Regions from separate parts of the Lysinibacillus fusiformis genome, predicted to be linked through region 3. Evidence: riboswitches for the same ligand, from Rfam matches in the RefSeq annotation. Region 3 holds a riboswitch; each other region holds the start of a gene.

Region 1 (4,294 bases), 1.7 Mb from region 3:
ATTGATGACGGTGATTAAAGGGCCAGATTTCCCAACTGGTGGTATCATTCAAGGTGTGGACGGCATCAAAAAGGCGTATGAAACAGGTCGTGGCAAAATCATTGTCCGTGCCCAAGCGGTTGTCGAACCAATCAAGGGTGGCAAAGAGCAAATTGTTATCACGGAGTTACCATACGATGTAAATAAAGCGAATCTTGTGAAAAAAATTGATGAGCAACGTGTAGATAAACGACTAGAAGGTATTGCGGAAATTCGAGATGAATCAGACCGTACAGGCTTACGTGTCGTGATTGAGCTGAAAAAGGATGTACCAGGGCAAGGAATTTTACAGTACTTGTTTAAAACAACGGATTTACAGGTAGCTTATAATTTTAATATGATTGCCATCCACAATCGTCGCCCAACGATGATGACATTGCCATTATTGCTGGATGCGTATATCGCCCATCAAAAAGAAGTAGTGACAAACCGCTCCATTTACGATTTACAAAAGGCAAAGGACCGTTCTCATATTGTAGAAGGCTTAATTAAAGCCCTTTCCATTTTAGATGAAGTAATTGCGACGATTCGTTCTTCTAATGATAAGAAGGATGCAAAGCTTAATTTACAAGCGAAGTTTGATTTTACAGAGGTACAAGCAGAGGCCATTGTAAGCCTACAATTATACCGTTTAACGAATACGGATATTACAGAGCTTCGTCAGGAACAGGACGAGTTAAATAAGTTAATTGCGAAGCTAGAGGGCATTCTACAAAGTGAAGCCAAGCTAGTACGTGTTATTAAACAAGAGTTGCTAGACATTAAGAAACGCTTTACAGAGCCACGTCGCTCGAAGATTGAGCAGGAAATTGAAGAAATTAAAATTACATTGGATGTCCTTGTGCCAAGTGAAGAGGTTGTCGTGACAGTGACGAAGGACGGTTATATTAAACGTACATCGACACGTTCTCATGCCGCTTCAAATGGGCAAGATTTTGCCATGAAGGATTCGGATTATTTATTGTATGAAGCAAACTTAAATACACAGCACCATCTATTGCTGTTCACAAATCGTGGCAATTATATTTATCAACCTGTTCATGAGCTTCCTGACATACGCTGGAAGGACCTGGGCCAGCATATTTCCAGTATTGTCCCAACAGGGGAAGATGAATCGATTATTGCGGTCTATGGCTTTGAAACATTTGAACAGCCAAATACGTATGTCTTCACAGCCACAAAAGATGGTCAAATTAAGCGCTCACCACTCGCAGACTATGCGGTAACACGTTATTCAAAGCCAATTAAAACGATGAACGTCAAGGCTGGTGATGCGATGATCTATGCATCGTTTGTGACGGATGATGTAGAACTGATGCTAACAACGGATACAGCCTATGCGATTCGTTTCCCGATGGAGGAACTACCCGTTACAGGTGTGAAAACAGGCGGTGTGAAAGGGATCACGCTAAAAGATGGAGAAGCCTTAGTTGGTGTCAATGTGCTACAGCCTGATGTTACACAATATGTAGTGATTGTGACACAGCGTGGAGCCGTGAAGAAAATGAATGTCGCTGAAGTTGAAGTAGCAAGTCGTGCAAAACGTGGACTAAAAGTATTAACAGAGTTAAAAGCAAATCCTCACCGAATTGTAGCAGTTATACAAGCGACAGACGAGGAGCAGGTTGTGATTGAAACCGAAAAAGGCGTTCAAGAGGTAATTGCTGTACAAGCATTGTCTCGTGCAGATCGCCATTCCAACGGTTCGTTTAAAGTGGATATTGCAACAGATGGGGCGATTTCCCATGTATTAACAGCCAAAAAAGAACAAAAACCTAGCTAATATCATGCCCAGTCTCTTAGGAGAACTGGGCTTTTGTCTTGAATACAATCGTTATTCAAAAATAGCACCTTGTCATTTAAGTGTAACTATGGGTATAATAATCATCGAAAAGTTCATAGCGAAAGAATGTAGGGGGGCTAGTAGTTGCTAGCTGAGATTGTGTCCGATAGACGCTGACCCTTTGAACCTGATTTGGCTCGTACCAGCGTAGGGAACATCTATTCAAAAAAGCAAAGTTTTGAAGAATGATTGTAATACGTCTGGGAGGAATCCTAGGCGTTTTTTTATGTTTTCAAGCAATAGTTTGAAAACCTTGTATACGCTTTCTTCTGGTGACAACATTCATTCATGAACACTTTCATATTACAAACTGGGAGGCTTTCGCATGAAAAAATGGTTATTTATTCTATTGGCAGCACTTTTGACTTTGGTGGGCTGTAGTGACAAGGAGGACAAGCAGGCAAGTGACAAGCTGAAAAAGGTGTCTGTGGTACTGGATTGGACACCGAATACGAATCATACAGGTCTGTATGTCGCAAAAAAACTTGGTTATTTTGAGGAACAGGGCTTAGATGTTGAGATAATTATGCCTGGTGAGGCGGGCGCAGATCAGCTTGTTGCTTCTGGAAAGGCAGAGTTTGGCGTGAGCTATCAGGAAGGCATTACACAGGCGCGTGTACAAGATGTGCCGCTGGTCTCTATCGCAGCGATTATTCAGCATAATACATCTGGCTTTGCTTCTATTGCATCAAAAGGCATTACATCGCCAAAGGATTTTGAAGGTAAAACTTATGGTGGTTGGGGTGCGCCATTAGAGCAAGCCGTTCTCCAATCATTAATGCAAACAGAAAAGGCAGATATCAATAAGCTAGATATCGTCAATGCAGGGGATTTAGATTTCTTCACAATGATGGAAAAAGACATTGATTTTGCTTGGATTTATTATGCATGGACTGGGATTGAAGCTGAGCTGCGTGGGGAAAAGATTAATATGCTGTATCTAACGGATTATAGTGATCAATTGGATTACTATACACCTGTTCTAGCTACGAATGAAAAAATGCTACAGGACAACCCTGATGTTGTCAAAGCCTTTGTTGCAGCTACATCAAAAGGCTATGAATACGCAATAGAAAACCCAAGTGAAGCAGCTGATATGTTAATCGAAGCGGCTCCTGATTTAGATAAAGAGCTAGTGCATAAAAGTCAGGAATGGCTGGCAGATAAATATCAGGATGATGCCAAGCAATGGGGAGAGCAAAAGCTTTCTGTGTGGGAAAACTATGCAAAATGGATGTCTAGCAATCATGTACTAGAGGGCGAGTTTGATGCGAAACAAGCCTTTACAAATGATTTCTTACCTAAAAAGGAGGCCAATTAACATGGCAAATTCATTAATCAGTGTGCAAATCATACCAAAGACAGAGAAATATGAAGATGTTATCCCTTATGTGGATGCAGCGATTGCTGTGATCGATGCTTCTGGCGTGAAATATGAGGTACATCCATTGGAAACAACGATGGAAGGCGAGCTTTCTACATTGCTCCAAATCATTGAAAAAATGAATGAGAAGATGATCGAGCTAGGAGCCATTAATGTTATTACACAAGTGAAAATTTTATATCAGCCAAAGGGTATTACGATGGATACATTAACGGAGAAATATCAGTAATGAAACGTGCATTGCAAAAGGGAAGGACGATAATTTTTATCGCCTTCCTCTTATTCATATGGGAACTAATCGTGCATTTTGCTGAAGTTCCACATTGGTTATTACCTGCGCCAAGTAGTATTTTGTCGGAAGCCTTTCAGTCGTATCAAACCTTTCTACCACATGTATTCGCTACGGTGCAGTTAGCCTTACTAGGTCTGGCCATTGGCATTGCTTGTGGTCTAACGGTGTCGATTGTGTTGCATCGTTTTACATTCATTCGGGAGTTGTTTTATCCAATTCTTATTATGTCGCAAAATGTTCCCATTCTTGTCTTGGCACCATTGCTTATTATTTGGTTTGGCTTTGGCTTATTACCGAAGCTCATTATTATTTGCCTCGTGTGCTTTTTCCCAATTGTCATTGCAGCGATGGATGGATTTAGGCAAACGGCCCCTGAATTAAAGCATTATTTTGCCATGATCGGTGCTACCAAGGCACAAACTTTTTGGAAGCTGGAATGGCCTCATGCTTATCCAGCCATTTTCTCAGGCGTTAAAATTGCTGCTACATATAGTGTGATGGGGGCTGTGATTGCGGAGTGGCTCGGTGCAAAAAAGGGTATTGGTGTTTACATGACCTTAGCTCAGTCCTCCTTCCGAACAGATCGTGTATTTGTGGCAATTTTTGCGATTGTTCTCTTGAGCTTACTATTGTTTAGCGGGATTCGTTTGATTGAAAAATTCATGGTGAAGGGGAGAGGCTATCATGCTCAGCATTCAAAACATCGCTAAATCCTTCGATGCACTAAAAGTCCTTG
Region 2 (4,294 bases), 2.2 Mb from region 3:
CCTTACCTAAAAAAATTAAAAAAATCAAAGTCCATACCTTTGCATGAACTTTGATTTTCGACATTATTTCCTAGGAAATGATCATGATTGAAGTTATTTGATTTCTTGTTGTCGTAATTCGACACGTCTAATTTTCCCTGAAGATGTTTTCGGTAGCTCCTCTACAAATTCAATAGCACGTGGATATTTGTATGGAGCAGTCAGTGATTTCACATGACTTTGAAGTGTTTGAATAAGTGCTTCATCCCCTTTTTCATCGTTGCGCAGAACAATAAATGCCTTGACAATATTTCCACGGACTTTATCAGGACTCGCAACCACTGCAGCCTCTTTCACAGTCGGATGCTTCATTAGAGCATCCTCTACTTCAAAGGGTCCAATCGTATAGCCTGAGGAAATAATGACATCGTCGCCTCGGCCATCAAACCAAAAATAGCCATCTTCATCTTTATAGGCACGATCTCCTGTAATATACCAATCCCCACGAAATTGTAAATTTGTACGTTCAGGATCATTTAAATATTTTTTAAAGAGGGCTGGTGTTTCACGATGAACAGCAATATCGCCCACTTCTCCCACAGTAACTGGTTTGCCCAAATCATTAATAATCTCAACGGTGTTGCCAGGAGTAGGTTTCCCCATAGAGCCAACTCGCGCCTCCATCCCCACCATTGTTCCCACCAATAATGTATTTTCCGTTTGTCCGTAGCCATCTCGTACTTGTAATTTGAATGTTTCCAAGAAAACTTTAATGACCTCACTATTTAAAGGCTCACCAGCTGATACAGCTTGGCGAATTGCACTTAAATCATATTCATGTAAATTTTCAAGCGCTGCCATAAAACGATATTCTGTTGGTGTACAGCATAGTACATTGATTTTGAATTTTTCAAGCAATGCTAAATAAGTAGCTGCTTCAAATTTACCTTTGTAGACAAATGCGGTAGCACCACTACCCAAAGTAGCAAGAAACGGACTCCAAATCCATTTTTGCCATCCTGGTGCTGCAGTTGCCCAAACAATATCATTTTCATGTACACCCAGCCAATGTGGTGCTGTTGTTCGTAAATGTGCATAGCCCCAACTATGAGTATGAACCGCTGCTTTCGGATTTCCTGTTGTTCCGCTTGTATAGGCTAAAAATGCATTGTCAGTGCTTTTAGTCGGGATAGGATTTATGTAGGTTGTAGGTTGATTATGCATTTTTTCAAGTATGTTCTGCCAAGGTTCGTGTGCATTCCCTATGACAAATTGCAATATGCCTTGTAAATTCCCCACTTCATCAAATTGTTCAATATAAGGTTCAAATGCAATAACCGCTTTAGCATTGGCATGGTGAATACGATATTCAATATCTTTTGTTCTTAACATTTCTGAGCTTGGAATAATGGTTAAACCCGCTTTCAATGCAGCAATATACACAATATATGCTTCCACTGAACGTGGTACCATCACTAAAATGACATCACCTTTCTTTAAGCCTTGCTTGGTGAAAACATGTGCTGCTTGATTCGCTTTTTCCAATAAATGTGCATATGTAATAAATTGGACGTCTTGATTTTCTTCATAAATGATTAAAGCATTTTTTGTTGCATCCTGCGCATATTTTTCAATTTCCTCTGCTATGTTATACCATTTTGGTGCGACTAAATCTTGTCTTTTCATGGCAAATGCCCCCTTTTGCTATGACACATTATAAAACTCCTTTTTCATTATTTTCAATGGTTTACACTCAATTTCGTTAAAGTCATGACAACTATCATACTTTGCTATATGGCATCAGTCACGTTTTGTTTATAGGAAAACTAGTTATTGAATACATATGAAAAGTATGGTACATTTTGGTCAACTAAATACAAGATTGCAGGGGGACTCGCAAGAGTTGAGAAGGTAAAACCTGACCCTTTGAACCTGTTAGTTAATACTGACGTAGGGAGCAATAGACATCGTTTTTTACAGATGAAAGGCTCTTTTTCGTGCATTTTTACACAAAAAGAGCCTTTTTTGCATGCTTACGTCCATCCACAGAGGAGGACTACAATGATATTTCAAACAATTCGTCAAAAGCAACCACTCGTCCATTGCATCACCAATTATGTAGTGGCAAATTTTCAAGCAAATGGTTTATTAGCAATAGGTGCCTCACCGGTAATGGCTGATGACAGCCAAGAGGTAGAGGAAATGGTAGCGATTGCTCAAGCACTATTAATTAATATTGGAACGCTTAATGATCGTACAAAAAGCGCCATGCTATTAGCAGGTAAAAAAGCGAATGCACTTGGTATTCCTGTTATTTTAGATCCTGTTGGCGTTGGAGCCACAACTTATCGTAAGGAAACCGTCAAACATTTACTTGAGAACATACAATTTGCTGTGATTCGCTGTAATCTCGGCGAGCTTGCTGCAATAGCCGGTGTAGATTGGCAACAAAAGGGGGTCGATAGTGGTCATGGCTCCATCGCTATGGAAGCAGAAGCCACATTATTGGCTCAACGCTATCAATGCATAGTTATTGTAACGGGGGAACGTGATTTTATAACTGATGGTAAGCATAGCCAATGGATTGCTGGTGGTCATCCACAAATGACGGAAGTAACGGGTACAGGTTGTTTACTAAGCGCAATTTGCGGTGCTGCCTATCGTGTTGGACCTAACCCTTACCAGCAATTAACAGAAACACTTACTTACTATAAAAAAGCAGGTGTACTAGCATCAGCATTTACTGCAGATATCGGTGATTTTCAAATCGCCTTACTTAATGCTATACATCGTTTGTCAAAGGATGGTGAAGCTTCATGCATATTGTAACGACGATTGCTGGCTCAGATAGCGGAGGCGGTGCTGGTATACAGGCTGATTTAAAAACATTTCAGGAATTAAAAGTGTTTGGCACTTCTGTCATTACAGCATTAACTGCACAAAATACATTGGGTGTAACAGGTGTTTACCCAATTGACGTTTCCTTTATAAAAAAACAATTCGAGGCCTTAGTAGAAGATTTTTCAATAACTGCGATTAAAACAGGAATGCTTTATTCCTCAGCTATTATCAAAACAATCGCAAGCATGATCGGTGAGCTAAACATTCCACTGATTGTTGATCCAGTGATGATTGCAAAAGGTGGAGAAAGCCTATTGCAGCAAGAAGCTATCGATGCACTATGCTCAACTTTACTACCACTCGCTACGGTTGTTACGCCCAATATACCCGAAGCAGAGACACTTACAGGGAGAACTATTCATCATTTTGAAGATATGAAAGAAGTAGCTCAAAGCTTGTTACAACTTGGTGTACAATGTGTCATCATCAAAGGTGGACATTTAACAGATCCACTTTATGCCATTGATTATGTATTTTTCAAAAATGGACGATCTTTTTCGATGCAATCTCCTCGAATCCAAACAAAAAATACGCACGGTACTGGATGTACATTTTCAGCAGCACTTACTGCTTTTCTTGGACAAGGATTTGCTATGGAAGAAGCCATTATTGAAGCTAAAAAGTTTATCCAATTAGCAATTATGTATGATTTATCGATTGGAAATGGTCATGGACCCACAAATCATTTTGCTTATCAACAGCATAAAGAAGCCTGTGAGGTGATTATTCATGAAACGTGAGGATTTGCAGCTTTATTTTATTATGGGTACGAGCAATGTTCCTCATCATGAACAATCGATCTATATCCTAGAAAAGGCATTACAAGCAGGCATTACAATGTTTCAATTTCGCGAAAAAGGTCCTCATGTGTTAACTGGATTAGCCTATGAACAGTTTGCACGCCAATGTCAAAAACGATGTCATCAGTATAGTGTACCCTTTATCGTTAATGACGATGTCGAGCTAGCGATGCGACTCGGTGCTGATGGTGTTCATATCGGACAAGATGATTTACCTGTTGGAGTAGCACGGAAAAGAATTGGGAACATGATTCTTGGTGTTTCTGTCCATTCACAGGACGAATTGCAAACGGCTATTAACCATCAAGCTGATTATGTAGGGATTGGTCCAATCTTTGCAACATCTTCTAAAAGTGATGCACAACCACCTTGTGGCACATCTTTTTTACAGCAGGCTCGTTATCTTCATCCTGAATTACCGATTGTAGCAATCGGAGGAATTAATTGTACAAATGCACATGCTGTATTTCAAGCTGGTGCTGATGGTATTGCTGTGATTTCAGCTATCTGTCAAAGCGAAGATATTGAACATACAGTATCTACGTTTAAGTCTTTATGTCGTATAAATAAATGATCAATAAACAAACTAAAACCAGTGCCTTTTACGGTCACTG
Region 3 (4,294 bases):
CATCATTTGTTATGGAATAGCTTTGCAGCTAGATATTGTCATCTATCATGCACAATTTTATATTGCTTTATCGAAAAACAAGCCATGAAAGTGTACTTTTTATATTACATAACCTTCACTCAGTATTTCTGATGCCGCTATATCATCGCTAGGATTTATAGCCAACCTTTATGTCATTACAGACTAACTCACAATTTTTTTTAATTATCTCTACATAAGCGAAGTCCATTCATTGTTGTTGCAACTTTGGAGCTGCAAATTTTCCATCTCCCATTCTACAGCTTCATTTCAATCCATTTTATTACAAAAATGGATTGTTTAGCAATTCATAGGTGCCTAAACGAAAACTTTTGTGGAAAACCATTCTAAATATAGAACCAGTTCTACAATCTTAACTATTAGCCAAGCAATAATTCTTTATGATAGACTGTACTATATTTGATTACAAAAAAAGGGGGTTCATTCGATGACCCAGCAGAAGTCCAATAAGGCGGCTTTGTATATTTTAATGTTTAATATGTTTATCGCAATGGGGAGTATTGGCATTATTATTCCTGTCATGCCGGAGTATTTAAAAATATTTGGTGCAGCAGGACAAGTTCTAGGTATGCTAATAGCAACCTTCGCCTTAGCTCAATTCGTATTTTCTCCTATTGCTGGGAACCTTTCCGATCAGTACGGTCGAAAAAATTTAATTATTTTCGGTCTCATCGTGACAGGTCTTGCACAAATCGGTTTTGGCCTTGCTACAGATGTATGGATGCTCTTTTTAGCACGCTTTTTAGGTGGCCTAGGTTCCGCTTTTGTCGCACCTCCTATTATGGCTTTTGTCGCTGACGTCACAACCTATGAAGAACGCGGGAAAGGGATGGGGATGTTGGGTGCTGCCATGTCTCTTGGTTTTATGATAGGGCCAGGAATCGGTGGTTTCTTAGCAAAGGTTAGCTTACATTTTCCATTTTACACTGCTGGAGCTGCAGCCATCCTAGCTTCTATTTTATCTTACTTTTTATTACCATCTACCAAACCAAACACTGCACAAAAGAAGCAAAAGCTAGACAATCTGGCGAAGCAAATGGCTCGTTCCATACATATGCCTTATTTTGTAATGCTTATCATTATGCTGGTGTTCTCATTCGGAATTGCAAACTTCCAAACGACATTGTCATTATTTGTGACAGAAAAGTTTAATTACACACCTGTGGACATAGCAATTATATTAGTTGTCGGTGGTGCTTTTGGGGTAGTTGTACAAATGTTTATTATTACACCACTATTCAATCGCTTTGGTGAAATGAAGGTAGTGCTTGTCAATTTATTTATTGCATCTGTTGCTATTTTCTTCATATTATTTGTGTCTGGCTTTGCCCTTATATTAGTTGTAGCAACGATTTTCTCTACAGCAACGACATTAATTCGTCCAGCTGTTAATACACTTATCTCAAAGCTTGCAGAGAAAGAACAAGGATTCGCTGCGGGCTTGAATAATGCCTATATGAGTCTTGGTAATATGATTGGACCCGCTTTGGCTGGTTTATTATTTGACTGGAATATGAATAGCCCATATATTTTCGGATCGATCATATTATTAGCTTGCTTCTTCCTTGCGCTCATCTGGACATTGAAAAAAGCACCTCATTTAATGCATCCCGATACAAAATAGTCTGAAAAATCATTGACTATTTTTAGCAGTATGTTACATTAATGTTGGTCAACGAAATTGAATGATTTTAACCACTAGGGGAGTCTTTAAAAGGCTGAGACGTATATGGTAATATACGGACCCTTTGAACCTGATCTAGTTCACACTAGCGGAGGGAAGTGGCGCTACTTGCTGTTGTCACTATATACACGCAAGGCCGCTTCCTATTGTTTAAAGGGGCGGCCTTTTTATTTTTCCTCACGAACTTTATCAAAAGGAGTGAACTTTATGTCAATTCGTAAATTAACAGTCATGGCTTTATTAGTAGCTATTGCTGTTGCAGGCTCTACTTTCGTATCTATCCCAACAGGAATCGCACGTGCTTACCCCGTTCAGCATGCTATTAATGTGATAGGAGCCATTATATTTGGACCCGTACCAACAGTAATAGTTGCCTTTGTCACTGCCGTCATTCGAATCCTTACCGGAACAGGCTCTCTATTAGCTATCCCTGGTAGTGTCATTGGCGCGTCCTGTGCGGCCCTTGCCTATAAATATAGCAATAAAATGTGGTTAGCTGGCATTGGAGAAGTTGTGGGAACTGGCATTCTTGCTTCACTTATTGCCGTACCTTATGCAAAATTATTCATGGGAACATCTGTAGCAGCATTCTTCTTCCTACCTGCCTTTTTAACATCAAGTACAATCGGCGCCATTCTAGGTGTTATGGTTGCTAGCAGCTTGCGTAAAACGGAGCTAGTAAAGAGGTTTAATTCTTCTCTTTATTGAAGGGGGTTTGGATAATAAGCATTCATTGAGATGGGGGTGGCCAAGATTGGAGCGCTTTTCTTCCTTCTATGAGCGGCGACGACCTTGGTTGGAGCGTTTTTTATCTCCTTACGAGCGGCTGTGACTCAATTTAGAGCGCCTTCCATCTCCTTAGGAGCGGCTGCGGCTCAACTTAGAGCGCTTTTCTTCTCCTTACGAGCGGCTGTGACTCAATTTAGAGCGCTTTTCTTCTCCTTACGAGCGGCTGCGGCTCAACTTAGAGCGCTTTTCTTCTCCTTACGAGCGGCTGTGACTCAATTTAGAGCGCTTTTCTTCTCTTTATGAGCGGCTGCGACTCAACTTAGAGCGCCTTCCACCTCCTTAGGAGCGGCTGCGACTCAACTTAGAGCGCTTTCTATCTCTTTATGAGCAAAGGTCCCACTTTTTAGATCATCTCTATCCACTTTTTCAAAATAGATACATCTCTTTCCTCAAACAATACAAAAAAGCAGTGCAAAACAATTAGATTTTGCACTGCTTCCACTATATTAAGATCGTTTTTTCATACCTTTTAATAACTGTGCCACATTTGTGTCTTCTGCCTGTATAGGTTTTTCCTCAACCAGCGGTTCTTTCTTCTTCGCATTCGTTAGGAAGTTCCAACCAAAACGTCTTATGGTAATATCCATAAAGAATAAAAGCATACTTGCTAAGAGAAGCCATGTAGCAATATTTTGTCGATCCGCTCCTTTTGTTGTAAAGTCTCGGAATACATCTTGTGGTTCCTTTAAAACCGCGCCTCCTGTTTGTTGCGTTAACTCTTCTATCAGTTGATCATTAACAGGAAGTAGTTCGTATTCGGCACTATAAGGAACACTTAGTCCTGCTTGATAAATGGCCTGCTTTTCATCTGCTACACGGAAGAATATTAATCCAGGTTCGGCTTGTACTACAGCTCGAACTTGGGAGGCCGAAATGGTTTCAAGTTGTGTTTCTAGCTCTTCCCCAGCTTCATTAACTGCTACAATATCTAAAAATGCAGCTTCATTTGTAGGGTCGGTAATCATAAAGGAACCATCTGCTTCCAATCTTACATCATAGGCCACATCATTATAGCTTGGTAGCATTTGTGAAATAAGTGTTTGCCAGAATGTTCCCCAATCCTGCCATCTTGCCCAATCTCCTGTCCATTTACCCGTTGAATCAGATGTAAAGGCAAAAGTTTTACCGAGACCATATTGCCACTGCGCTAACACAGGATCTTCCTTCTCGCTTTCTGCCACAACAGTAGTCCCTTGTTTTGCCGTTGTGCCAATGTAAGCATTCATTTGTGGGACACCATTGGTAAACAGTGAATTCCATCCTGCTGCATTATAAATCGCTGGATAAAATGGATTATCCTCAATGTAAGTGCGAGAAATCATAGCTGTTTCACGAGATAAAATAGAAGGAATCGTTTGCTCATCTATGACATCATAGAAACGGCCACTGCCCATGTCACTAAGCGCTTCTAATAAGTTCGCATCGGCATCTTGTCCAATCGCTACTGTCGATAAAGTTATACCGTTTTCTTTTCCTTCAGCAATTAGATCCTCGTAATTTCCTGACTGTGATTGCCCATCTGTTAAGAGAATAATATGCTTACGTTGCAGTTTTAAATCAGCTAGATTTTCATAGGCTTTAGCTAATGAACTGTAGATTTCTGTTCCACCACCAGGTGTTACGGATAAAATAGTATCCACTGCCTCTTCTTTACTGCTAAGAGGTCCTGTCTCTATAATCTCCCAAGGACGATCATCAAAGGCAATAAATCCTAATGTATCCTCATCTCGCAACATCTCAACAGAACGTGCTGCTGCTTCTTTAGCAAGCTCTAGCTTCGAG

Evidence for each region. A riboswitch is a leader RNA that binds a small molecule or an ion and turns the genes downstream of it on or off. The one in region 3 is predicted to bind thiamine pyrophosphate.
Region 1: linked by a shared signal. The riboswitch ahead of JTI58_RS21880 (ABC transporter substrate-binding protein) and the one ahead of thiW (energy coupling factor transporter S component ThiW) in region 3 are both predicted to bind thiamine pyrophosphate.
Region 2: linked by a shared signal. The riboswitch ahead of thiM (hydroxyethylthiazole kinase) and the one ahead of thiW (energy coupling factor transporter S component ThiW) in region 3 are both predicted to bind thiamine pyrophosphate.

The regions. Positions count from the first base shown of each region.
Region 1 covers NZ_CP070490.1:4,444,876-4,449,169, reverse strand. Annotated here, with positions in the region: gene parC (DNA topoisomerase IV subunit A) at 1-1,822, shown strand, start outside; TPP riboswitch at 1,943-2,053, shown strand; gene JTI58_RS21880 (ABC transporter substrate-binding protein) at 2,208-3,203, shown strand; gene JTI58_RS21875 (thiamine-binding protein) at 3,205-3,495, shown strand; gene JTI58_RS21870 (ABC transporter permease) at 3,495-4,268, shown strand; gene JTI58_RS21865 (ABC transporter ATP-binding protein) at 4,243-4,294, shown strand, end outside.
Region 2 covers NZ_CP070490.1:475,446-479,739, forward strand. Annotated here, with positions in the region: gene mbcS (acyl-CoA synthetase MbcS) at 94-1,665, opposite strand; TPP riboswitch at 1,856-1,953, shown strand; gene thiM (hydroxyethylthiazole kinase) at 2,041-2,808, shown strand; gene thiD (bifunctional hydroxymethylpyrimidine kinase/phosphomethylpyrimidine kinase) at 2,796-3,620, shown strand; gene thiE (thiamine phosphate synthase) at 3,610-4,254, shown strand.
Region 3 covers NZ_CP070490.1:2,722,811-2,727,104, reverse strand. Annotated here, with positions in the region: gene JTI58_RS13245 (MFS transporter) at 467-1,663, shown strand; TPP riboswitch at 1,730-1,837, shown strand; gene thiW (energy coupling factor transporter S component ThiW) at 1,931-2,431, shown strand; gene JTI58_RS13235 (VWA domain-containing protein) at 2,959-4,294, opposite strand, start outside.